Syntrophotalea carbinolica DSM 2380: one gene and its partners. The protein of the gene in region 2 interacts with the protein of the main gene of each other region in a pairwise test. Links are inferred from orthologs where the notes say so. Each region holds a gene or a part of one and is shown on either strand. Other genes may lie near its edges.

The links. Proteins that work in one complex are often made in the same cells at the same time.
Region 1: the proteins of rplL (region 2) and PCAR_RS11105 interact in binary tests that used the Escherichia coli proteins (3 or more experiments, as listed by UniProt). The link is inferred for Syntrophotalea carbinolica DSM 2380 from one-to-one orthologs.
Region 3: the proteins of rplL (region 2) and dnaE interact in binary tests that used the Escherichia coli proteins (3 or more experiments, as listed by UniProt). The link is inferred for Syntrophotalea carbinolica DSM 2380 from one-to-one orthologs.

The regions. Positions count from the first base shown.
Region 1 is NC_007498.2:2,345,411-2,352,707, reverse strand. The notes cover bases 2,519-5,463. They hold PCAR_RS11105 (universal stress protein), read left to right. Parts: upstream 2,519-3,740; coding sequence 3,741-4,187; downstream 4,188-5,463. Other genes in these bases: PCAR_RS11100 (hybrid sensor histidine kinase/response regulator), read left to right, coding at 4,450-5,463; PCAR_RS11110 (response regulator), read left to right, coding at 3,332-3,721; PCAR_RS11115 (purine-nucleoside phosphorylase), read left to right, coding at 2,519-3,181. In the rest of the region: mtnP (S-methyl-5'-thioadenosine phosphorylase), read left to right, coding at 1-603; PCAR_RS17890 (tetratricopeptide repeat protein), read left to right, coding at 643-1,410; PCAR_RS17885 (helix-turn-helix domain-containing protein), read left to right, coding at 1,423-2,358; more of PCAR_RS11115, read left to right, coding at 2,360-2,518; more of PCAR_RS11100, read left to right, coding at 5,464-5,625; PCAR_RS11095 (NAD(P)/FAD-dependent oxidoreductase), read left to right, coding at 5,675-7,267; PCAR_RS11090 (3'-5' exoribonuclease YhaM family protein), read left to right, coding at 7,264-7,297.
Region 2 is NC_007498.2:834,078-841,358, forward strand. Bases 4,353-7,281 are described here. They hold rplL (50S ribosomal protein L7/L12), read left to right. Parts: upstream 4,353-5,589; coding sequence 5,590-5,973; downstream 5,974-7,281. Other genes in these bases: rplA (50S ribosomal protein L1), read left to right, coding at 4,353-4,789; rplJ (50S ribosomal protein L10), read left to right, coding at 5,005-5,523; rpoB (DNA-directed RNA polymerase subunit beta), read left to right, coding at 6,067-7,281. Also shown: 23S rRNA (guanosine(2251)-2'-O)-methyltransferase RlmB, read left to right, coding at 1-456; tuf (elongation factor Tu), read left to right, coding at 1,293-2,492; rpmG (50S ribosomal protein L33), read left to right, coding at 2,554-2,703; preprotein translocase subunit SecE, read left to right, coding at 2,860-3,048; transcription termination/antitermination protein NusG, read left to right, coding at 3,067-3,600; rplK (50S ribosomal protein L11), read left to right, coding at 3,639-4,061; more of rplA, read left to right, coding at 4,088-4,352. UniProt on the Escherichia coli protein: The binding site for several of the GTPase factors involved in protein synthesis (IF-2, EF-Tu, EF-G and RF3). Is thus essential for accurate translation.
Region 3 is NC_007498.2:1,427,579-1,435,923, forward strand. What follows is about bases 2,519-6,511. They hold dnaE (DNA polymerase III subunit alpha), read left to right. Parts: upstream 2,519-2,840; coding sequence 2,841-6,311; downstream 6,312-6,511. Other genes in these bases: PCAR_RS06930 (Maf family protein), read left to right, coding at 2,519-2,660; PCAR_RS06945 (acetyl-CoA carboxylase carboxyltransferase subunit alpha), read left to right, coding at 6,397-6,511. Also shown: guaA (glutamine-hydrolyzing GMP synthase), read left to right, coding at 1-571; PCAR_RS06920 (helix-turn-helix transcriptional regulator), read left to right, coding at 576-1,586; PCAR_RS06925 (hypothetical protein), read left to right, coding at 1,660-1,986; more of PCAR_RS06930, read left to right, coding at 2,067-2,518; more of PCAR_RS06945, read left to right, coding at 6,512-7,350; PCAR_RS06950 (septal ring lytic transglycosylase RlpA family protein), read left to right, coding at 7,462-8,226; PCAR_RS06955 (sensor domain-containing diguanylate cyclase), read left to right, coding at 8,295-8,345. UniProt on the Escherichia coli protein: DNA polymerase III is a complex, multichain enzyme responsible for most of the replicative synthesis in bacteria. This DNA polymerase also exhibits 3' to 5' exonuclease activity. The alpha chain is the DNA polymerase catalytic subunit.

The DNA of each region.
Region 1 (7,297 bases), 1.5 Mb from region 2 along the record:
GCGGTCGGCAGTATGCGCGAACAGATCGTTCCCGGGCATATCGTCATCCCCGATCAATTCTTCGATCGCACTCAGGGCAAGCGCAACGGGTCATTTTTTGGTGACGGCATTGTCGGGCATGTGCAGTTTGCCGATCCTGTATGTCCGGATCTTTCCCGGCTACTGGCAGCTTCAGCACGCGCGGTTGGTGCCACTGTTCACGAAGGCGGAACCTACCTGTGTATCGAAGGCCCCAATTTCTCCACCCGTGCTGAATCGAAAATCTATCGCAGTTGGGGGGTCGATATCATCGGCATGACCAACATCCCCGAGGCGCGGCTGGCCCGTGAGGCCGAAATCTGTTATGGCACAGTGGCTCTAGCCACGGATTACGATTGCTGGCATGAGGGGCATGACGATGTGTCCGTCGATGCCGTGATAGCCATCATTCAAAAAAATGTGGCCACGGCGCGGCGGATTATTCGGGAAGCGGTCGGCAGCCTGGTTTCCCGTCCCGGTTGTTCCTGCGGTGAAGCTTTGCGGTATGCCATCATGACCGCGCCGGACGCGATCGCTGCCGATACCCGCGAAAAGTTGGATTTACTTATCGGTAAATATCTTTGATTATTTTCTGTCCTCAGTTGCGTTGAGGTGGAGGTGCCCATGGTTCAAAAGATGGCGTGTGCAGGGTGGTGCTTGATGGCGCTGGCGCTGGTTGTGTCCGGGTGTACGCCTTCCAGCGGATCCCGTACGAAGGCGACGCAAAACGCCAAGGTACAATACACCCTTGGTGTGGCCGAACTCAAAAACAATAACCCGACCATGGCGCTGGCCAAATTTCTTGAAGCGGAAAAGTTCGATAAGAACGATTCCGACATCCAGGAAGGTCTGGCCCAGGCGTATCAGCGCAAGGGGGCTTTTGCGGAAGCGGAAAAGCATTATTTACGGGCCATTGAACTACGTCCGGATGAACCGCGGTATTTCAATAATCTCGGAGCGCTCTACCTGGATATGCAACGGCCCGATGATGCCCTGCTTCACCTGAATAAGGCTGCCACCAATCTGCTGTTCCCTCAACCCGAAATTCCCCTGACCGGTATCGGAATGGCGTATTTTATGAAGCAGGAACATCAACAGTCCATAGCCTCCTATCGGGAAGCCTTGAGTAAAAATCCGAGGTATATCGAAGCGTATCTTCGCCTCGGAGAAGTTTTGACCACTCTTGGCCAGGTCGATCGCGGGTTGATTGAATATAAGAAAGCTCTGCTGTTGGCTCCAGAATATGGGCGTCTGCATTTTTATATGGGGATGGCTTATATGAAAAATGGCCAGATGGATCCGGCTCGCCAGGCTTTTCTTAAAGTCCGGGAGTTGATACCTGAATCGGAGATGGGCATCAGGGCCGGCGATTATCTTGACATGTTACAGTGAGACGTGAACGCTATGCATGACACATCAACAGAGGACAGTCCCGCCGAAGTGCCGGTTGCCAGCCTGGGAAAGCAACTGCAAGAGCGACGTGAGGCCATGGGGTTGAGTCTGCAGGCTGTGGCAGAACGTACCCGCATCCGTTCGGCTTATCTGCGGTCATTCGAGGACGATGATTACGAGGCGTTGCCCGCAGCCGCCTATGCCGTTGGTTTTTTGCGTCAATATGCAACATTGCTGGGGCTCGATGCCGAGCAGGCGCTGAAGGAGTTTCGCGGTGCCGCGCAGTCTGTCGCCCAGCCCCTGTCGCAGCTTCCTACCCCTGAAAACTCCGGCACCGAGCTGGAGCCGGCCGGGAAGAAGCGCCCGGGATTCCCGATTTGGCTGTTGATTGCCCTGGGTGCCATTTTGGTTGCCGGCTGGCTGTTTTACGTGGAAAACCGCGAAACGTGGATTCCTGTATCCAAAGAATCCGCAACGCCAGCCTTGCCCGCCAGTGAACCAGCGGCGGGGATTTCTGCCTCGCAATCTTCGATGAAATCCGATGCGGCACCTGAGCCGCAGAGTTCGCCACCCTCCGCATCTGAAGCTTCCGCCCCGGTGCAGGATGCAGATGTCCCCGTCGAAACCAGCGAAGCGTCCGAAGATGCGCTGATTTTCCCTCTGCCCGCAGGCGGGGCGGTGTTTCGCATCGCCTCCAAAGGAAGCGGCTGGGTGGAAATAGAGGCTGATCGGCGGCCTCTGCAGAACTACGATATGCAACCAGGCACGCGCGTCGAATGGACCGTCCATGATTTTGCGGAAATCCGGGTCAGTATTCCCGGCGGCGTGCAGGCATGGCTGGACGGTCGTGAAGTGAGTTTGCCCGATACCTGCGTGGTGATCCTCCGACAGCCCCCGGCAACGGTGGCGTCGACGGCCATGTCCGCACATCGCGCCGGGGAACATTGACATGGGAAGCGTTTTGACCGAAGAAAATCTGGGCCCCATCGTGGAAGAGGTGCATGCCCGATGCGGGATGGCCCCTTTCGATCTGGCTTTGATCCTCGGATCGGGCCTGGGGCAGGTCGCTGACGCAGTGGAGGATGTAAAAGTCTGGGAGTACAGGGATTTTTCCTGCTTTCCGGCCGTTGCCGTGGCCGGACACGCCGGCCGGTTGCTGGCCGGCACTCTGCATGGCCGCCGGGTACTGATCTTTCAGGGACGCTTTCATCTGTATCAGGGATTGACCGCCTGGCAGACGGCCGTGCCCGTGCGACTGGCGCATGCTCTGGGTTGTCGGCGGTTGTTGCTGACCAACGCCGTTGGCGGTATTCACCCCGACTTGGATGCCGGATGTTTCATGTTCGTCGCCGATCATATTAATGTGCTGGGCGACAATCCTTTACGCGGGATGTGCGGCGATACTTTCGTCGATTTATCCAGGCTTTATCGTACGGATCTTTTCAAGTCTCTGCGTACCGAAGCGCTGTCCCATAATATCCATGTGCAACAGGGGGTTTTGGCAGCGGTACCGGGACCCTCCTACGAAACTCCGGCGGAAGTGCGTGCTCTCAGGCAGATGGGTGCCGATGCCGTTTCCATGTCATTGATTCCTGAAGCCATTATGGCCGGGGCCCTTGGCCTTGAGGTTGTCGGACTCAGCTCTGTCACCAATCGTGCCGCCGGCCTTGGCACAAAGCGTCTTTGTCATGACGAGGTACTCGCCTCCGGCAGCAATACTGCAAAAAACCTTTCCGTGTTGGTCGCTTCCCTTTGCCTGGGCTGGTTTTAAACCTGCGACAAGCGCAATGCTTTCCTGTGGTTAGAATCTGTAACATGCTGAAATTAAGGAAAAAACACATTTTTTGATGATTTTGCAGCGGCTTGACAGTCCACGACCCGGTGGTATGCTTTAGGCAAATCAGGGAAGGGGGTGTCAGCAGTGCAGAATCGGGAAAAGATTCTGGTAGTGGACGATGAAGAAAATGCCCGCATTGCTCTTCGGGCTATTCTGCAGAATGAAGGCTATCAGGTAGATAGTGTGGCTAACGGCTTCGAGGCTCTCGAGTTTTTGCGCATGCATAAGGTCAATGTCGTGATCAGCGATCTTAAGATGCCGGAGATGAACGGGCTTTCCTTTCTTCGCGAACTTAATCGACGTTATCCCAGTACCAGGGTGATCATGGTAACCGCTTATGGCGGGGTCGAATCGTATCTTGAAGCAATCCAGCTGGGTGCTTTTGAATACATCCATAAGCCTGTAAAGGTGGATGAACTCAAATTTATCATGCATAAGATGCTGACCGAGGAGCGGCCAGTCAACGCTAACTGATCTGTTTCGGGGAGTGGCAATGAAAGATTTCAAGACGGTATTGTTTGCAACTGATTTTTCGGAAAATTCCGAGTATGCGTTCGAATATGCGCTGGCGATGGCCCGCAAATATGAATCCCTGCTGGTTATAGTCCATGTCATTAACGAACCGGTCGACTTGCGTGGATTTTACGTGCCGCATATTTCTTTCGAATCCCTGGAAGAGGAAATAGAAGAAGGTGCTCGCAAGATGATGGAAAAGTTTTGCCGTATGCACATCGCCGATTATGAAAACTACCAGACCTTTATTGTCCCTGGCATCCCTTACGATGAGATTATCAAAAAAGCCATGGAGCTACCCGCCGATCTCATCATTATGGGGACTCAGGGCCGTTCCGGTCTGGATCATGTCTTGTTCGGAAGTACCGCCGAGAAGGTGGTGCGCAAATCCCCGGTACCGGTTATGACCGTGCGTGTTCCAGCCTGAATCTCAAACTGATCCATGTCTTCGGGGGCGACCTTAGGTCGCCCTTTTTTTATATGGGCTCGGGGTGGGTCGAGCGTCTTTGGGTATTTCTCCCTTGCATAAAGGAATTGCGCAAGGGTATCCTTGGCTACTAAGAAAAGGTCTGCACAGGCGACTTGATGATGGTTCCAAGAGGGTTATTGTCCATCGGCGGGCGCATATCATTCTTTGGGGCCGGATATTTTTGTTGCGAGGTGATTTTAATCATTTCAAGGAGATGGGGATGTCCAGCCGGATTCTAGTGGTGGATGACGAGGCGATTATTCTGCAATTGGCCACCATGGTATTGACCAGCAGAGGTTTCGAGGTGCTTACCGCTCACAGTGGGCAGGAATGTCTTGAAATCGTCGAACAGGAATCGCCGGATCTGGTGTTGCTGGATTACATGATGCCTGTCATGGACGGAATGACGACACTGCGTCATCTGCGTCAGGCTCACCCCGACACCTATGTCATCATGTTAACCGGTAAAGGCAGTGAACAGATTGCCGTTGATGTGATGAAGGCCGGTGCCGCCGACTATATTCTCAAGCCTTTTAAAAATCAGGATTTGGTGGAACGCATTGAGAATGTGTTACGCATTCGGCGTATCGAGATTCACAACCGGGAATTGCGGGAGGAACGCGAGCGCCTTTTAAGCCAGATCGAAGGCTGGAACCTTGAACTGGAAAGGCGCGTGGCGGAAAAAACCCGTGAACTGGAACTGGCCCATAATGAAATTCTGCAAGCCGAAAAACTTGCCGCACTGGGACATGTTTCCGCCGGGATGGCCCACGAAATTCGCAATCCCCTCAACGCCATCGGCCTGTTTGCCCAGATTCTTAAACCGGTGCTGGCTCACGATGCCGAAAAAGCCGGGTATATCGATAAATTGCTGCATGAAGTCGATCGTATCGATGGGATCCTGTCCAAGCTTCTGGACGCCAGCAAAGGGCCTCAAGTAACCCTGGAGCCGGTTTGCCTGGTCGAAACCATAGATCGTATCCTCGAGACCTTCAGTGCGCAGCTCAATGCCAGTGGTGTGAGTGTCGACAAGCATTATGAACAGGTGCCGCCACCGATGATGGCGGACAAGGGGGAAGTTGAACAGATCTTCACCAACCTTTTCGCCAACTCCCTGTATGAGATGCAGCACGGGGGGGCGCTGAAGGTCGGGGTTCGGTACGACGGCTATAATGTGACCATCGAGGTTTCCGATACCGGCGGAGGCATTCCCAGGGAAAATCTGAGCAAGATATTCGACCCGTTTTTTACCACCAAGACCAAAGGTACCGGTTTCGGATTGTCCGTGGTACTGCGCATTGTCAAAAGTTACAAAGGCCACATCAACGTACGTAGCACGGAAGGGGAGGGCACCATATTCAATCTGGAATTTCCCCTTGCTTTGGAAACAACCTGATTTTCGTGTATGTCACGGAAACGCTGCCTATATCAGATAATCGACGTCCATGCCTTTATTGTTACGTGAAATTGCCCTGACCCTTGATGAAGACGAAACATTGTTGCCGCTACGGGTCTCCGAGGCGCTTGGGGTTGCCCCGGAGAGTCTTGGAAATCTGAGTGTTGTGCGTCGGGGCATCGATGCGCGGCGTAAATCCCGTATCCTGCGAATATTCAGTGTTCAGTTCGAGGTGGAGAACGAAGAGGCATTGCTGCATCGCCACGCCGGCAATCCCCGATTGCAACCCGTCAAACAGCAGGTTTTGCCTTTTACGCCATCTTTGACCAAGCCATGGCGGGTGCTCGTGGTCGGGATGGGACCGGCCGGTCTGTTTGCCGCCTGGCACCTGGCGCGATGCGGTGCCGAGGTGACGCTGGTTGAACGGGGACGGTCCGTTGAAGACCGGGTGCGCGATGTCAGAAAGTTCCGCCAGGAGGGGGTATTCGATTCCCGGAGCAACATTTCTTTTGGCGAGGGCGGCGCCGGAACCTTTTCCGATGGCAAGTTGACCACCCGGGTTAAACATCCCTGGCACCGTCAGGTGTTGCAGACCCTGGTCGATTGTGGAGCACCCGAGGATATTCTGGTGGATGCCAAGCCCCATGTCGGAACGGATCGTCTGCGCCTGGTTTTGATTCGCTTTCGCCAGAAACTACGCGATCTGGGCGTTGCGATCCGTTATGAAACCCGCCTTACCGGCCTGGCATTCACTGCCGGCCGCGTGCGCGCGGGTGTGTTGAACGACTGCGAAGAGGTGACATGTGACAGCCTGGTTCTGGCATGCGGACACAGTGCCAGAGATACTTACGAAATGTTGCAGTCGGCCGGTGTGGCCATGGAAGCGAAGCCTTTCGCCATCGGCCTTCGGGTGGAACATCCTGCCCCGTTGATCAATGCGATTCAATACGGACATGCACAGCATCCGCATTTGCCGACGGCCGAATACGCTTTGACCTGGAACGATCCCAAGACCGGACGCGGTATCTACTCTTTTTGCATGTGTCCGGGAGGGGAGGTGGTTGTGGCTTCCTCCGAACCCGGGGGGATGGTGGTTAACGGCATGAGTTACCTGCGCCGTGACGGGGAGTGGTCCAATAGCGCGCTGGTCGTGGCCGTTCGGCCCGAAGATTTCGACGGACGGGATGCTTTGGCCGGCATGCGTTTTCAGCGGCGCTGGGAAAAACGGGCATATGAGCTTGGGGGAGGAGATTTTCATGCTCCGGCCCAGAACCTCATGGCTTTTCTCGGTCGGGGGACAGGTCCTATTCGCTCAAGCTGTCGACCCGGGGTGCGCGAGGCCGAACTTGCCGAGGCGCTGCCGGCTTTCGTAACGACGGGATTGCGCCGCGCTTTGCCGCAATTCGACCGCCGCATGCGCGGGTTTGTTACGGCCGAAGCAAGTTTGATCGGCATCGAGAGCCGTACATCGGCTCCTTTGAGAATATTGCGCGACAGGAACGGACAGTCCGTTTCCCACGCGGGCCTTTTCCCCGCAGGGGAGGGGGCAGGATATGCCGGGGGCATTATGAGTGCTGCCCTTGACGGCATTAACATCGCAGAGCATATAATTAATTTTGTACCAAGCGGGAGTTGCAGGTGAAAAAAGTTTATGCGGGGCACATTAAGGATC
Region 2 (7,281 bases):
GGGGTGATTCTGGTGCTCGACGGCATTACCGATCCACATAACCTCGGAGCATTGGCAAGGTCGGCGGAAGCTGTAGGCTGCCAGGGGATCGTTCTTCCCAAGGATCGGAGCTGTCCCATTACAGCCGCTGCCGAAAAGGCATCGGCCGGTGCTTTGGCGTATCTTCCGGTATGCCGCGTGACGAATGTCGCGCGTTCTTTAGAAGTTTTCAAGCAAGCCGGATTCTGGGTGTATGGCCTCGCCGGTGACGCTGGATCGCAAAGTCTTTACGATACCGACCTGCGCGGCAACGTGGTGCTGGTTGTCGGCGGTGAGGGAAAGGGCTTGCGGGATAATGTCAGAAAGCACTGTGATGCGCTGCTGGCGATTCCTATGCGCGGTCAAGTCTCTTCTCTCAATGCTTCCGTTGCCGGTGGTGTAGCGCTGTTTGAGGTTCTTCGTCAGCAGACGGTTTGAGGCTGTAAGTCGCTGTCCGTGGGGTGACTGCCGGGCAGTCAGATTGTTGTTTTTTGAAAAGATCGTTTTTTTTGGAGAAAAGAGTTGACAGGCAGGGGGTGGATGGACTATACCTTTGCTCCGTTCGCCGCAACGAGCATGGGCGAAAAAACTGCTTGCAATTTATATCCAATAGGGTTATAAAGCGCATCTGTGCCTGGCTGGCGTAGCTCAATTGGTAGAGCAGCTGACTTGTAATCAGCAGGTTGCGGGTTCAATTCCTGTCGCCAGCTCCATCAAAAGGACGGGCAGCAGACACAACACAATCTAAGCGTGTCCCCTGGAGGGGTTCCCGAGTGGCCAAAGGGATCAGACTGTAAATCTGACGTCGTAGACTTCGGAGGTTCGAATCCTCCCCCCTCCACCATTTGAATACTTGCCGAATGAGACTGTGGCAAGGTTGCCAGGAGGCCCTGACGGGCCGGTCGTACTGGAGTCTTGGTCTTAGTTAGTTCAACAAATAGCTTCGAATGAGGAATGGCTTTGAAGGGCGGGAGTAGCTCAGTTGGCTAGAGCATCAGCCTTCCAAGCTGAGGGTCGCGGGTTCGAGTCCCGTTTCCCGCTCCAGATTCATGTCGTTCCGCGCGGTTGCAAATTGCTTGGCCCACATAGCTCAGTTGGTAGAGCGCATCCTTGGTAAGGATGAGGTCACCGGTTCAAATCCGGTTGTGGGCTCCATTTTGCGGGCCTTTCGCGTTGCTTGTTTTTGAAGTATACTTTGTTTCGGTTATGCCATATCCTGGCTGTCCTAAAGACACAGACTATATCGCTAAGAGTTTAAAGAGGGAGGTTACTCCATGTCGAAAGCAAAATTTGAAAGAACTAAGCCCCATGTAAATATCGGCACCATCGGTCATGTTGACCATGGTAAAACAACCCTGACTGCAGCTATTACACAGACTATGGCTGCACGTGGCCTGGCCGAGTTCAAGGCTTTTGATCAGATCGATAACGCTCCTGAGGAGCGTGAGCGTGGTATTACTATTGCCACCGCTCATGTCGAGTATCAGACCGATACCCGTCATTATGCCCACGTTGACTGCCCTGGTCATGCCGACTACGTCAAGAACATGATCACCGGTGCTGCGCAGATGGACGGTGCCATTCTGGTTGTGTCCGCTGCTGACGGCCCCATGCCTCAGACTCGCGAGCACATCCTGCTGGCTCGTCAGGTTGGCGTTCCCGCCATGGTCGTGTTTTTGAACAAGGCCGATATGGTCGACGATGAAGAGCTGATGGAACTGGTTGAGCTGGAAGTGCGCGAGCTGCTTAGTTCCTACGACTTCCCCGGCGACGATATTCCGATTGTTGCCGGTTCCGCTCTCAAGGCTCTCGAGTGTGGTTGCGGTAAGGACGATTGCGATGCCTGCAAGCCGATCATCGAGCTCATGAATCAGGTCGATACTTACATTCCTGAGCCTGAGCGCGATATCGACAAGCCTTTCCTGATGCCTGTTGAGGATGTCTTCTCCATCTCCGGTCGTGGTACTGTTGCTACCGGTCGTGTAGAGAGCGGTATCGTCTGCGTGCAGGATGAGATCGAGATTGTCGGCATGAAAGAGACCACCAAGACGGTCGTTACCGGCGTCGAGATGTTCCGCAAGCTGCTCGATCAGGGCCAGGCCGGCGACAACATCGGTGTGCTGCTGCGCGGCGTCAAGCGCGAAGACATCGAGCGCGGTCAGGTTCTTGCCAAGCCCGGCAGCATTACGCCGCATACCAAGTTCAAGGCCGAGGCCTATATTCTGACCAAGGAAGAGGGCGGCCGTCATACCCCGTTCTTCAATGGTTACCGTCCCCAGTTCTACTTCCGTACCACGGACGTTACCGGTATCTGTGAGCTTGCCGAGGGGACTGAAATGGTTATGCCTGGCGACAATGCCAGCATGACTGTAAACCTGATTACTCCGATCGCCATGGATAAAGAGCTGCGTTTCGCTATTCGCGAAGGTGGTCGTACCGTTGGCGCCGGTGTCGTCAGTGAAGTTATCGAGTAATCCTTTTTAAGGCTGAATTCCTCTGCCCGCCATGCGGCGGGCAGGGGTAGAGGAAACGGATATGGCTGACATAATTACCCTTGCCTGCACCGAGTGCAAGCAGCGGAACTATACGACGACTAAAAACAAGAAAACCAAGCCCGAGCGGCTTGAGTTCAACAAGTACTGCCGTTTTTGTCGTAAGCATACCCCTCATCGCGAAACCAAGTAGTTTCGCTGGGCGAAGTAGATAGGCCGCAGCTGTCTGCGGTCTTTTGCATGCAGGCCAGTAGCTCTAATGGCTAGAGCACCGGTCTCCAAAACCGGGTGTTGGGGGTTCGAGTCCCTCCTGGCCTGCCATATTTTATAGCAAGCTCTGGGAGTTATCGTGGTCAAGAAGGCGATGGAGTTCCTTGGCAACGTCAAGGTCGAGTTAAAAAAGGTGACCTGGCCCTCCAAAAGAGATGGCTATGGGTCCACTCTGGCGGTTATCGTGCTGGTGCTTGGCGTTACGGCCTTCCTGTGGGGGGTCGACAAGTTGTTGTCTTCCGCCATCGGTGTGATTCTCAGGGGATAGGTGAAAAGATAATACGGTATGTCTAAAAAGTGGTACGGGGTGCATACATATTCCGGGTTCGAAAACAAGGTCAAGATGACTTTGGAAGAGCGGATTCGTCAGCTCGGTTTCGAGGAGCTGTTCGGGGAGGTGCTGATTCCCTCCGAGACAGTTGTCGAGATGAAGAATGGCGAGCGTAAGACTTCCACGCGGAAGTTTTTCCCGGGGTATATCCTCGTGCAGATGGAGCTTAACAACGAAACCTGGCACGTGGTCAAGAATACCCCGAAGGTGACAGGGTTTGTTGGTGGGGGGTCGGCGCCGCCGCCGATCTCGGACGAAGAGGTGGCCAAGATCACCGCGCGCATGGAAGAGGATGTCGAGCGGCCCAAGCCCAAGGTGGCTTTCGAGGTTGGCGAGACGGTGCGTGTGGTTGACGGTCCCTTTCTGAATTTCACCGGCGTTGTTGAGGATGTGAAACCCGATAAGGGAAAGCTGAAGGTCATGGTCAGCATTTTCGGCCGGGTTACTCCTGTCGAGCTCGAGTTTATCCAAGTCGAAAAAACCAGCTGACGCTGGCTTTATGAAGGTTAAAGTTCAAGGAGAAGCTCATGGCCAAAAAGGTTGTTGGATTAATAAAATTGCAGATTCCTGCCGGCAAAGCCAACCCTTCGCCGCCGGTCGGTCCCGCGCTGGGTCAGCACGGGGTCAACATTATGGAGTTTTGCAAGGCGTTCAATGCTAAGACGCAAGCTCAGGACGGTATGATTATTCCGGTAGTCATTACCGTATTTGCCGACCGTTCTTTTAGCTTTATTACCAAAACGCCGCCTGCTGCTGTTTTGTTGATGAAGGCCGCCAAGATTCCCAAAGGGTCTTCGGTGCCGAACAAGGATAAGGTCGGTAAGGTGACCAAGGCGCAGGTGCGCGAAATCGCCGAACTGAAAATGCCTGATCTCAATGCGTTTGACATTGAGGCTGCGATTCGTACTATTGAGGGTACGGCTCGCAGTATGGGCCTCGAAATCGTATAATTTCTGGCAGGATCTGGAGTACGCCAATGTCCATAGGAAAGCTGCACAAGCAAGCCAAGGAAAAAGTCGATCGTTCGCAGGTGTATCCCATCGGCGAAGCGCTTGCCTTGGTAAAGGAGGTTGCACACGCTAAATTCGACGAAACCGTCGAGATCTCTGTTCGTCTTGGGGTTGATCCCCGTAAGGCCGATCAGATGGTGCGTGGCGCCGTGGTGTTGCCTAACGGCCTGGGTAAAGACGTCAAAGTTCTGGTGTTTGCCAAAGGCGAGAAGGCTATTGAAGCAAAAGAAGCTGGAGCCGACTATGTTGGCGGAGATGATCTCGTCGCCAAGATTCAGGAAGGCTGGTTCGACTTCGATACTGCCATTGCGACTCCCGATATGATGGGTACGGTTGGTAAGATCGGTCGTCTTCTCGGCCCCCGCGGGCTGATGCCGAACCCCAAAGTAGGAACCGTGACCTTTGAAGTCGGCAAGGCTACGAGTGAGGCCAAATCGGGTAAGGTTGAATATCGTGTCGAAAAGGCCGGTATTGTTCATGCTCCGGTGGGTAAGGTCTCCTTCGATGCCGAAAAGCTTCAGGAAAATCTGGTTGCCCTGTTTGATGCGCTGGTAAAGGCCAAGCCGGCAACTGCTAAAGGAACCTATTTTAAAAAGATGAGTCTTAGCAGCACCATGGGTCCCGGGATCAATGTTGATCTCCCCACTGTGCAGGCTCTCGTAAAATAGTTTTTGGGATTATTCGCAGCATGCCGTCCTGCCTTCTGGCGGGTCGGCGTGTTGTGTCTGATATCCAGGTCAAAGACAGCAGGTACCTACGGTGTTTAATGGTATGACCGCCTGCCGAGGCCGGAGCGAGTGGATACGATTGTCTCCCTCTGTGGCCATTGACTGGAAAACGGTCCTCACGGACTCAGTAAATACTACAGAAAGGAGGAGAGACAGTGAAAAAAGAAGCGAAATCACAAGTCGTATCTGAAATGGCACAAAAGCTGGCTTCGTGCCAGGCTGCGTTTTTGGCCGACTACCGCGGTCTCACCGTCGAGCAGGTCAATCAGCTGCGTGGAGAGCTGAAGAAGGTCGGCGTCGAATACCGTGTCGTCAAGAATACTCTGCTGCGTCTGGCTTCCAAAGGTACCGATGCAGAGTGTCTTTCGGAGTATCTGCAGGGGCCTAACGCTATTGCTCTGGCAGAAGAGGATCCTGTCGGTCCCGCCAAGGTATTGACCCAATTTGCCAAGAGTAACAAGGCTTTCGAACTCAGGGCCGCCGAACTCAACGGCAAACTGTTGTCGATTGATGAAGTCAAGGCTCTTGCAGAGCTGCCGAGCAAGGAAGAGCTGCTTGGCAAAATGCTCGGTTCTATTAATGCACCGGTCAGCAATTTTGTCGGCGTTCTTGCTGCGGTTCCGCGTACCTTCGTACAGGTACTCGCCGCTATTCAGCAGCAAAAAGAAGGCTGATTTTTTGTGTCTTAATTTCTCACAACCAAAAATAATGTTTGATAGCTATACGGAGGTTATCCAACCATGGCTGATATCACCAAAGAGCAAGTTGTTTCCTTTATCGAAAACATGAGCGTTCTGGAACTGGCTGAGCTGGTTAAGGAACTGGAAGAAAAATTCGGCGTATCCGCCGCCGCACCCGTAGCCGTAGCTGCTGCTCCTGGTGCCGCTGCTGGCGCTGCCGCTGCTGAAGAAAAAGACGAGTTTGACGTCGTGTTGAAGTCCGCCGGCGACAAGAAGATCAACGTTATCAAAGTTGTTCGTGCCGCTACCGGTCTCGGCCTCAAAGAAGCCAAGGACATGGTCGACGGGGCTCCTCAGACCATCAAAGAGGCTATGCCCAAGGCCGAAGCTGAAGAGCTCAAGAAGCAGCTCGAGGAAGCTGGCGCAGCTGTCGAACTCAAGTAGTACCCTTTGCATATTTAACACCTTAGCCAAGGCTGCAGTATGCGGCCTTGGCTATTCTGCTTTCGTTAGCTTCCCCTAGCTAAAGGAGAAACCATGGCTTATTCGGTTGCGAATAACCAGCTTCTTAGGAAACATTTTAGCACGATTAAGGGAATCATCGAGATTCCTAACTTGATCGATATCCAGAAGAATTCCTACAAGCGTTTCCTGCAAGCAGGGCTCCCTCCTTCTGCTCGGAAAAATATCGGGCTTGAAGCGGTTTTTCGCTCGGTTTTCCCCATTCGCGATTTTAGCGAAACCTGCTCATTGGACTACGTTTCGTACTCTCTGGGTACGCCTAAGTACGATGTGGGTGAGTGCCACCAGCGAGGGATGACCTTTGCCGCTCCCGTTAAGGTATGCGTGCGTCTTGTGTCTTGGGATGTCGACAAGGAATCCGGAGTCCAGGCGATACGCGACATAAAAGAGCAGGAAGTCTATTTTGGCGAGATCCCTTTAATGACCGAAAACGGTACCTTTATCATCAATGGTACCGAACGCGTTATCGTGAGCCAGTTGCATCGTTCTCCCGGTGTGTTTTTTGATCATGATAAAGGCAAGACTCATTCGAGCGGCAAGATTCTTTATAATGCTCGAGTGATCCCGTATCGTGGTTCCTGGCTCGATTTTGATTTTGATCATAAAGATCTCCTTTATGTCCGGATTGACCGCAGGCGGAAACTTCCCGCAACGGTTCTGCTTAAAGCTCTCGGTTACAGTGCCGAAGAGTTGTTGAATTACTATTATCAGGTGGAGACCGTTACGGTAGACGGGGACTCCTTCAAAAAAAAGGTCAATCTCGACCTTCTTGCGGGTCAGCGTGCCTCGACCGATGTGCTCGGCAATGATGGGGAAATTATCGTCAAGGCCAACCGCAAGTTCACCAAAGCGGCTATTCGCAAGCTTGCCGACAGCAATGTAGAGTATATCCCGGTTTCTGAAGAGGAAATCGTCGGCAAGGTTGCTTCCACTGATATTGTTGATGTCAGCACCGGCGAGGTCATTGTTGAATGCAATGAGGAAATCAGCGAGAGCAAGCTCGAAGAGTTGCGCACGCGAGGCATTGTTGAGTTCAACATCCTGTTTATCGATCATCTCCATGTAGGGCCCTACCTGCGGGAGACGCTGTTGCTGGATCGCATGGCTACTCCCGAGGATGCCCGCATCGAGATCTACAGGCGTCTGCGTCCAGGAGATCCGCCGACCATAAAGAGCGCTAATGCGCTTTTTGAAAGCTTGTTCTTCAACCCTGAGAGATATGATCTTTCG
Region 3 (8,345 bases), 590 kb from region 2 along the record:
CATCTATCCCGACGTTATCGAGTCGGCAGGCGCCAAGACCGGTAAGGCTCATAATATCAAGAGCCATCACAATGTCGGCGGTTTGCCCGAACATATGAAACTCAAACTTCTCGAGCCCCTGCGTGAGCTTTTCAAGGATGAGGTGCGAGCCATCGGCGAAGAGCTGGGTTTGCCGCATCCGATGGTCTATCGACACCCGTTCCCGGGCCCCGGTCTCGGGGTGCGCATCCTGGGCGAGGTCAAGCCGGAATACGCCGATATCCTGCGCCGTGCCGATGCCATCTATATCGAGGAACTTTATCGTACCGGCCATTACGACAAAATCAGCCAGGCTTTCGCCGTGTTCCTGCCGGTCAAGAGTGTCGGTGTTATGGGCGACGGCCGCACCTATGAATACGTCATTGCCCTGCGTGCCGTGGAAACCAAGGATTTCATGACCGCCGGCTGGTACCCTCTGCCCTATGCCGACATGGCGCATATCAGCGGGCGTATTATCAATGAAGTCAAAGGTGTCAACCGGGTCGTTTACGACATCTCCAGCAAGCCCCCCGCAACCATCGAGTGGGAATAGCCGTATGGCGGGCCATCAGCCGGGCAGGCCGGGGCGACCGCCCCGCAAGTATAGCCAGGCCGCGCGCCTGCATGACCTGATCCGCATTCTGGAGGTCCGCCACGGCAGCACCGCCGACGAGTTGGCTGAGGAGTGCGGCGTTACCCGCCGCACCATCTACCGTGATTTGCAGGCTATAGAAGATGCCGGTTATCCCCTGATCAAGGAGCCTTCAGGGGATGGCCGGATCCTTTACGGCTTTCTTACCGGTTTTTCCAAAATCCCCCCTATTACCTTTTCCCTGTCCGAATTAATGACCCTTTACCTATGTCGCGGGCAACTCGGCATGCTCGAGGGTACCCCTTTTCTGGATGATCTCGATGCCGTTTTCGGGCGCATCCGGGCCAGCCTGCCACCGCGCAGCGTCGCCCATCTGGAACGTCTCGCACAAGCTGTGACCCCGCGTTTCCAGGGAACCCGCGATTACCGTGGCAAGCGCGAGGTTCTCGAATCGTTGCGGCGGGCTCTGCTGTATCAGTATCGTTGTACTATTCGGTATGCGCCGGCACGTCGCAAGGCCGCCGAGTATCTATGCGATCCCTATACCCTGTTGTTTTTCAAAGAGTCGTTGTATGTGGTTGGCTATGCGCACAACCGCGGTGACCTGCGACGCTTTCTGGTGGATCGTATCGAAAGTGTCCGGGTCGGCGAGGAGCGCTTCGAGATTCCCGAGGATTTCCGCCTGGACGAAGAAGACCGGGAGGCCTTCGGCATGGTCGGCGAAAAACCGCAACCTATCCGGGTACGCTTTTTTTCCGAAGTGTCGCATCTGATTCGGGAACGCCAATGGCACCCCACTCAACAGCTTGAAGAACAGCCGGATGGTTCGCTGATTCTTTCTCTGCAGGCCGGCGGTCACAAGGAGATCCTTGCCTGGCTTTACTCCTTTTTGCCTCATCTCGAGGTGCTCGGCCCCGATACCTTGCGCCACGCCTTTGCGGCGGGGTTGCAGCAGGCTTTAGATGCGACATTGTGACTTGTGACTTAATCTGTCGCAGATGGGGAATATCCTTCCAAGGTAGACACATACTTTTCGGGAGGATAACGACATGCTGGTTTTATCTTTGGGCGAACAATCGGGGGAAACGGTATATCTTGATATCCATCATGCGGAATGGTGCCAGCGCTCGGGGACTCCCCGCTGGGCCCTGTCTGCGCTGCTTGGGGACGGGTGGTATGAAGGCGAGGTGCTGATCGAGTCGGGGGACCAGGTGCAGGTGACCTTTGCCGACGAATGGCTCGGCTGTTCGCGGATCGGCGAGTTTTTCGAGCGGGTCGATCGCGAAAGACTTCTGGCCGCCATCGGTAAAGCTTTGATGGGGCGTGGTCTGGCGGATGTGTCTGAGTTGCAAATTCCGCCCATGCTGTTCTCGTAGGGCCGCAGGCGGTGTAGACGTTGCATTTATGGCGCAGCTGAAGTAAAAAGGGAGGATATTTTTATTTCAGGAGCGTGTTTATGAAGATCATTGTCTTGGCTTCCACCAGCCCTTATCGGATGCAGTTGATGCGGCAACTCGGTCTGCCGTTTCATGTCGCAGCGCCTCAATATCAGGAACAGATCGATCAGGAAATCGCTCCGGAACTGCTGGTTAAACACCAGGCCGCCGGCAAGGCCAAAAGCCTGGCTCAGAAGTATCCCGATGCTCTGATCATCGGCTCGGACCAGGTTTTTGTGGACGCGTCCGGGAGAGTGCTTGGCAAGCCCGACAGCTTGGAGGGGGCGGTGCGCCAGCTTCGCGGCATGGCGGGCAAAAGTCACACCTTTTATACCGGGTTGTCCGTGTATGACAGCAACCGCGACGAGACTCTGACCGGTTTCGCGACCTATCGGGTGACTCTGCGCGCCTTGACGGAGCAGGAGATCCGCTGCTATCTGCAGCGGGAAAATCCTTTGGACTGTGCCGGATCCTTCAAGGTCGAAGGGTTGGGGATAGCTCTCATGCAGCGGCTTGAGGGGGATGATTATACAACGCTCATCGGCTTGCCTTTGATCAAGCTTGTCGATTTTCTCGGTCATTTCGGTGTCCGGGTGCTGGGCGATCAGGCGTGATCTTGACGGTCCGCGGCAGCGGTGCTAAAGTGTCGCGTTTTTATCCTCTCAATCCTGACGTTGTCCCTATAAATTATCACCATTGTTGACATGAGCGCGCTTTTCGATGGGCGTGTCGGCCATTCTTTTTGAGTACAGCCGGCAAGCCTGCCGATAGCGGTCGCTTCGGTTGGATATTGCATGGAAAAAGTGCCTTTTGTACACCTCCACGTTCACACCCAATACAGCCTTCTCGATGGCGCCATTCGCATAGGTGACCTGATCAAACGTGCCGAAGACTGCGGTATGCCGGCCGTCGCCATTACCGATCATGGCAATATGTTCGGTGCCGTCGAATTTTTCAGCAAACTCAAAAAAAGCTCCGTTAAGCCGATTGTCGGTTGCGAAGTCTATGTTGCGCCCGGTTCCCGGTTTGAGAAGAGCAATGTGCGTGGCGGCGACAAAGCCTACCATCTGGTGCTTTTGTGTCAGGATATCGAAGGATACCAGAATCTCTGCCGGATGGTTTCAGCCGGTTACCGCGAAGGTTTTTACTATAAGCCGCGTATCGACTGGGACCTGCTGCGTAAATACAATAAAGGCTTGATTGCGCTGACGGCCTGCCTGGGCGGGGAGCTTCCCTCGCTGTTGATGCAGGGCAAACACGAGCAGGCCGTGGCCCGCGCCCGTGATATGGCCGCCATATTCGATGAGAATCGTCTGTATCTCGAATTGCAGGAGAACTTCATCGCTGAGCAGAAGCCCGTCAATGAGGGTCTTATCGCTATCGGCAAAGAGTTGGGACTGCCCCTGGTTGCCACCAACGATTGTCATTATCTGACCCGCGAGTCCGCTGCCGCCCATGAAGTTTTGCTGTGCGTGCAGACCGGCAAGACCATGGATGATCCGGACCGCTTTCGGTTTTCCAATGACGAGTTCTATCTCAAAACGCCTGAAGAGATGGCCGAACTCTTTCATTATGCACCCGAGGCCCTGGCCAATACCGTTGCGATTGCCGATCGCTGTAACCTGGAACTCGATTTCGATACCTACCATTTTCCCCAGTACGAAAAACCGGCCGAAAAGACCCTCGATCAGGTGCTGGAAGAGGATTCCTGGCGCGGTCTGGAAGAGCGCCTGGCCGAAATCCGCAAGGTTCGTCCCGATTTTTCCGCCGAAGAGGAAAAAGTCTACCACGACCGGTTGGTACGGGAACTCGAATGTATCAACAGCATGGGGTTCCCGGGTTATTTCCTGATCGTGGCCGATTTTATCAACTGGGCCAAGGATAACGGGATCCCCGTCGGTCCCGGTCGCGGCAGTGCCGCCGGTTCGCTGGTAGCTTACGCCATTCGCATCACCGATATCGATCCCATTCCCTATAATCTGCTGTTTGAACGTTTTCTGAACCCCGAGCGCGTCTCGATGCCTGATATCGACGTCGATTTCTGCATCTACGGGCGGGAAGATGTTATCGAATACGTGCGGCAGAAGTACGGCGAGGAAAACGTCGCCCAGATTATCACCTTCGGTACCATGATGGCCAAGGGGGTGATCCGTGATGTGGGGCGGGCCCTCAATATGTCCTACGGCGATGTCGATCGAATCGCCAAGCTCGTACCCACGGTGCTCAATATCACCCTCAAGGAAGCCCTGGAACAGGAACCGCGTCTGCAGGAATTGCAGGACAAGGATCCCCAGGTCAAACAACTTCTCGATATCGCCCTTACGCTGGAAGGTCTGACCCGGCATGCGTCCACCCATGCCGCCGGCGTGGTGGTTACCCCCAAGCCGTTGTCCGAATATCTGCCGTTGTACACCGATCCGAAATCGGGCGGCCAGGTTACCCAGTTCCCCATGAAATACGTGGAGCAGATCGGGCTGGTCAAGTTCGACTTCCTCGGTTTGAAGACGCTGACCGTTATCGCCAACGCGGTACGGCTGATTCATGAGGGCAATGATCCGGAATTTGACCTGAAACTGGTGGGGGACGATGATCCCGATACCTATCGGTTGCTGTCGGCCGGTGAAACCACGGGCGTGTTTCAGCTCGAGTCTTCCGGTATGAAGGAACTGCTGGTCAAGCTCAAACCGAGTTGTTTCGAGGATATTATCGCCGTCTGCGCCCTTTATCGTCCGGGGCCGCTTGGATCGGGCATGGTCGACGATTTCATTCTGCGCAAACACGGCAAAAAGGAGATCACCTACGACTTTCCGCAACTCGAGCCGATTCTGAAAGACACCTATGGCGTTATCGTCTATCAGGAACAGGTCATGCTGATCGCCCAGGTGCTGGCACGCTATTCCCTGGGAGGCGCCGACTTGCTGCGCCGGGCCATGGGTAAGAAAAAACCCGAGGAGATGGCCAAGCAAAAAGAGATTTTCATGTCCGGCGCCCGGGAGAACGAACTCGATGTCAAAAAGGCCGAGGCGGTCTTCGATCTCATGGAAAAATTCGCCGCGTACGGTTTTAACAAATCGCATTCGGCGGCGTATGCCCTGGTCGCTTATCATACGGCGTATCTGAAGACCCATTATCCGGTGGAATTCATGGCTGCTCTGCTGACAGAGGACATGGAAAACACCGAAAAGGTCATCAAGAACATCAACGAAGTACGCTCTATGGGTATCGAGGTGCTGCCTCCGGACATCAATGCTTCGAGCAGTTCCTTCACCGTACACGACAATGCCATACGGTTCGGACTCGGCGCCGTCAAGGGCGTCGGCGGAGCGGCTATCGACGCGATACTCGAGGTTCGCCAGGAGCAGCCCTTCACCACTTTGCACGAATTCTGCGAGCGGGTCGATTTACGCAAGGTCAACAAAAAAGTCGTCGAAGCGTTGATCAAGTGCGGAGCTTTCGATTCTTTGGGCGGTCATCGCGCCCAGTACCTGGTGGTGCTGGAAGAGGCCATGGAAATCGGCCAGAAGGTGCAGCGCGAAAAGGCGGAGGGGCAGGCATCCCTGTTCGGTACCGATGAGATTGTATCTCAGCGGGGCACCAGCTATGGGGTTTTGCCCGAAATGGAGGAATGGTCCGATAAAGTCAAGCTCGGGTTCGAAAAAGAGTCACTGGGGTTCTATATCACCGGCCATCCCCTGGGACGCTATCAGGAGGTCATACGGCGTTTCGCCAATTGTACCACCGCCGACGTTGCTGAACGGGCCGACAAGGAAGAGGTGCGATTGTGCGGCATGGTCAGCGGCATCAAGGATCTGGTGACCAAAAAGGGCGAACGCATGGCTTTTGTGACCCTGGAGGATCTCAGCGGCTTCGTGGAAATGGTGGTATTTCCCGATATCTATCGCGACGCTTCGGACTCTCTGCACAGCGATCAGCCGCTGCTGGTGACCGGGACGGTGGAAGTTGCAGAGGAAACACGCAAACTGATGCCGAAAGAAATCCTGCCTCTGGCGGAGGTCAGCCGCAAGGAAACCAAACGGGTGCACTTCAGGTTTCAGGTTCCGGGGCTCGTCGACGATCAACTGCATCGTCTCAAGGAGATCATAATGCGTCATCGGGGCGCTTGCCCGGTGCTCATGCACCTGGTGATTCCCCATCGCAGCGAGACCGTTCTGCGGTTGCCCGAAAGTCTGAAAATTGCCCCTACCGATGAAATGATGGAAGACACCGAGCGCCTGTTTGGGTACAATGTGATAACTTTCGAATAAAGTAGGCTTTGTATGCCTGTGGCGTATTTGTGTGATCCGAATCGTATGATGCCATGGTTGCAGACAAGGATGTCAGGAGAGGTACATGCAATTTTACCTGGATTTTGAAAAACCCCTGGTTGAACTGGAACAGAAACTGAGCGAATTGCGGGACTATTCCACCGACGAGGTCGATTTTTCCGGTGAAATCCAGCGCCTGGAGAAAAAAGCCGAAAAATTACGGCGTGAAATCTTCTCCAATCTCAACCGCTGGCAGGTGACCCAGTTGGCACGTCATGTCAATCGTCCCTTTACCCTCGATTTCGTTGAACATGTTTTTACGGACTGGTTCGAAGTTCATGGCGATCGCAACTTTCGCGATGATCCGGCGTTGGTTTGCGGATTTGCCCGTTTGGACGGGCAGCCCTGCGCCGTTATAGGTCATCAGAAGGGGCGGGATACCAAGGAGAAGGTTTACCGTAATTTTGGCATGCCCAATCCCGAGGGGTACCGTAAGGCCCTGCGGGTCATGCAGATGGCTGAGCAATTCGGTCTGCCGATTTTTACTTTTGTCGATACGCCGGGGGCGTTTCCCGGAATCGGTGCCGAGGAGCGGGGACAAGCCGAAGCCATCGCCCGCAACCTGCGGGAAATGGCGGCTCTCAAAGTCCCGGTTATCGTAACCGTTACCGGAGAAGGCGGTTCCGGAGGGGCGTTGGCCGTGGCTGTCGGCAATCGTGTGCTGATGATGGAAAATGCCGTGTACTCGGTCATCTCTCCGGAAGGCTGCGCCGCCATTTTGTGGAAGGACGGTGCCAAAGGGCCGGTTGCCGCAGAGGCACTTAAACTGACCGCGGGTGATATCCAGAATCTTGGTTGTGTCATCGATGAAGTGATTCCCGAGCCGCTGGGCGGTGCCCATAGCGATCATAAGGCAGCTGCCGAGCAGGTACGGATTTGCCTCAAGAAACATCTTGACGACCTGAAAGACCTGTCTTCGGATGAACTGCGTGAACAGCGTTATCAAAAGCTGCGCGCCATGACCATGGTTCAGGAATAGTATCTATAAGCCTCGCTTTGCTGTTCGCGGTTTCGGATATCAGGTGGCAGGCGTTTCGAATGACGCTGTCACACTGAAAATGCACATGGAAAAGTGAAGACCAGGGTATTTATGTTGCTACGCATGTTGCAAAGAGCCGGGATTGTCTGCCTGGCAGCTGCCTTGTTATGCGGTTGTGCCGGGCGGTATCGCACCCGGGTGGTCGATACCCCGGCCACGGCAGGACTTAAGGGACACCAGAAGCCCTATACGGTGAACGGGAATCTCTACCAGCCGATGAGCAGCTGCGAGGGATTCGTGCAGGAGGGGCTGGCCAGCTGGTATGGCCCCAAATTCCATGGCAAAAAGACCAGCAACGGCGAGATATACGACATGCACGCCATGACCGCCGCGCACAAGACTTTGCCACTGGGTACCCATGTTCGTGTCGTCAACAAAAATAATGGTCATCAGGAAATTGTACGGATCAATGACCGGGGCCCCTTTGTCGGCAATCGTATTATCGATCTGTCCTACGAGGCGGCAATGCGTCTGCAGGTCGTAGGTCCCGGTACGGCGCCGGTGCGCATTGAAGCCCTTGGTATGGCTGCGGTGGATAACCGGGGTCTGGTAACCTATCGTCCGGCCCCCAGTTACGAAGTGGGCGATTATGCTGTTCAGATCGGCGCATTTACCGTTAACCAAAATGCTCAGCGGCTGGCCGGCAGATACCGGCAGCAACTCGGGCAGGCCCGTGTGCAAAAAGGTTGGGTCAACGGTAAATTGTTTTACAGGGTATGGGTAGGACGTTACCCTTCGTTGTCTGCAGCTTTTGAAGCGAAGGAAGCTTTTGCCCGCTCAGGGTATGGCAACAGCTTTGTGGTGGCCCTCGATTAAGACGCGGTTGACTGCTTCCTTTTGTTCTCCAGCCGTTTGCATTTGCAGTGCAGGATTTTTTGCAATTTATGGATTTTTCAGATTTTGAGAATTCGCCCGCGGGCGAAAAAATAGCGGCC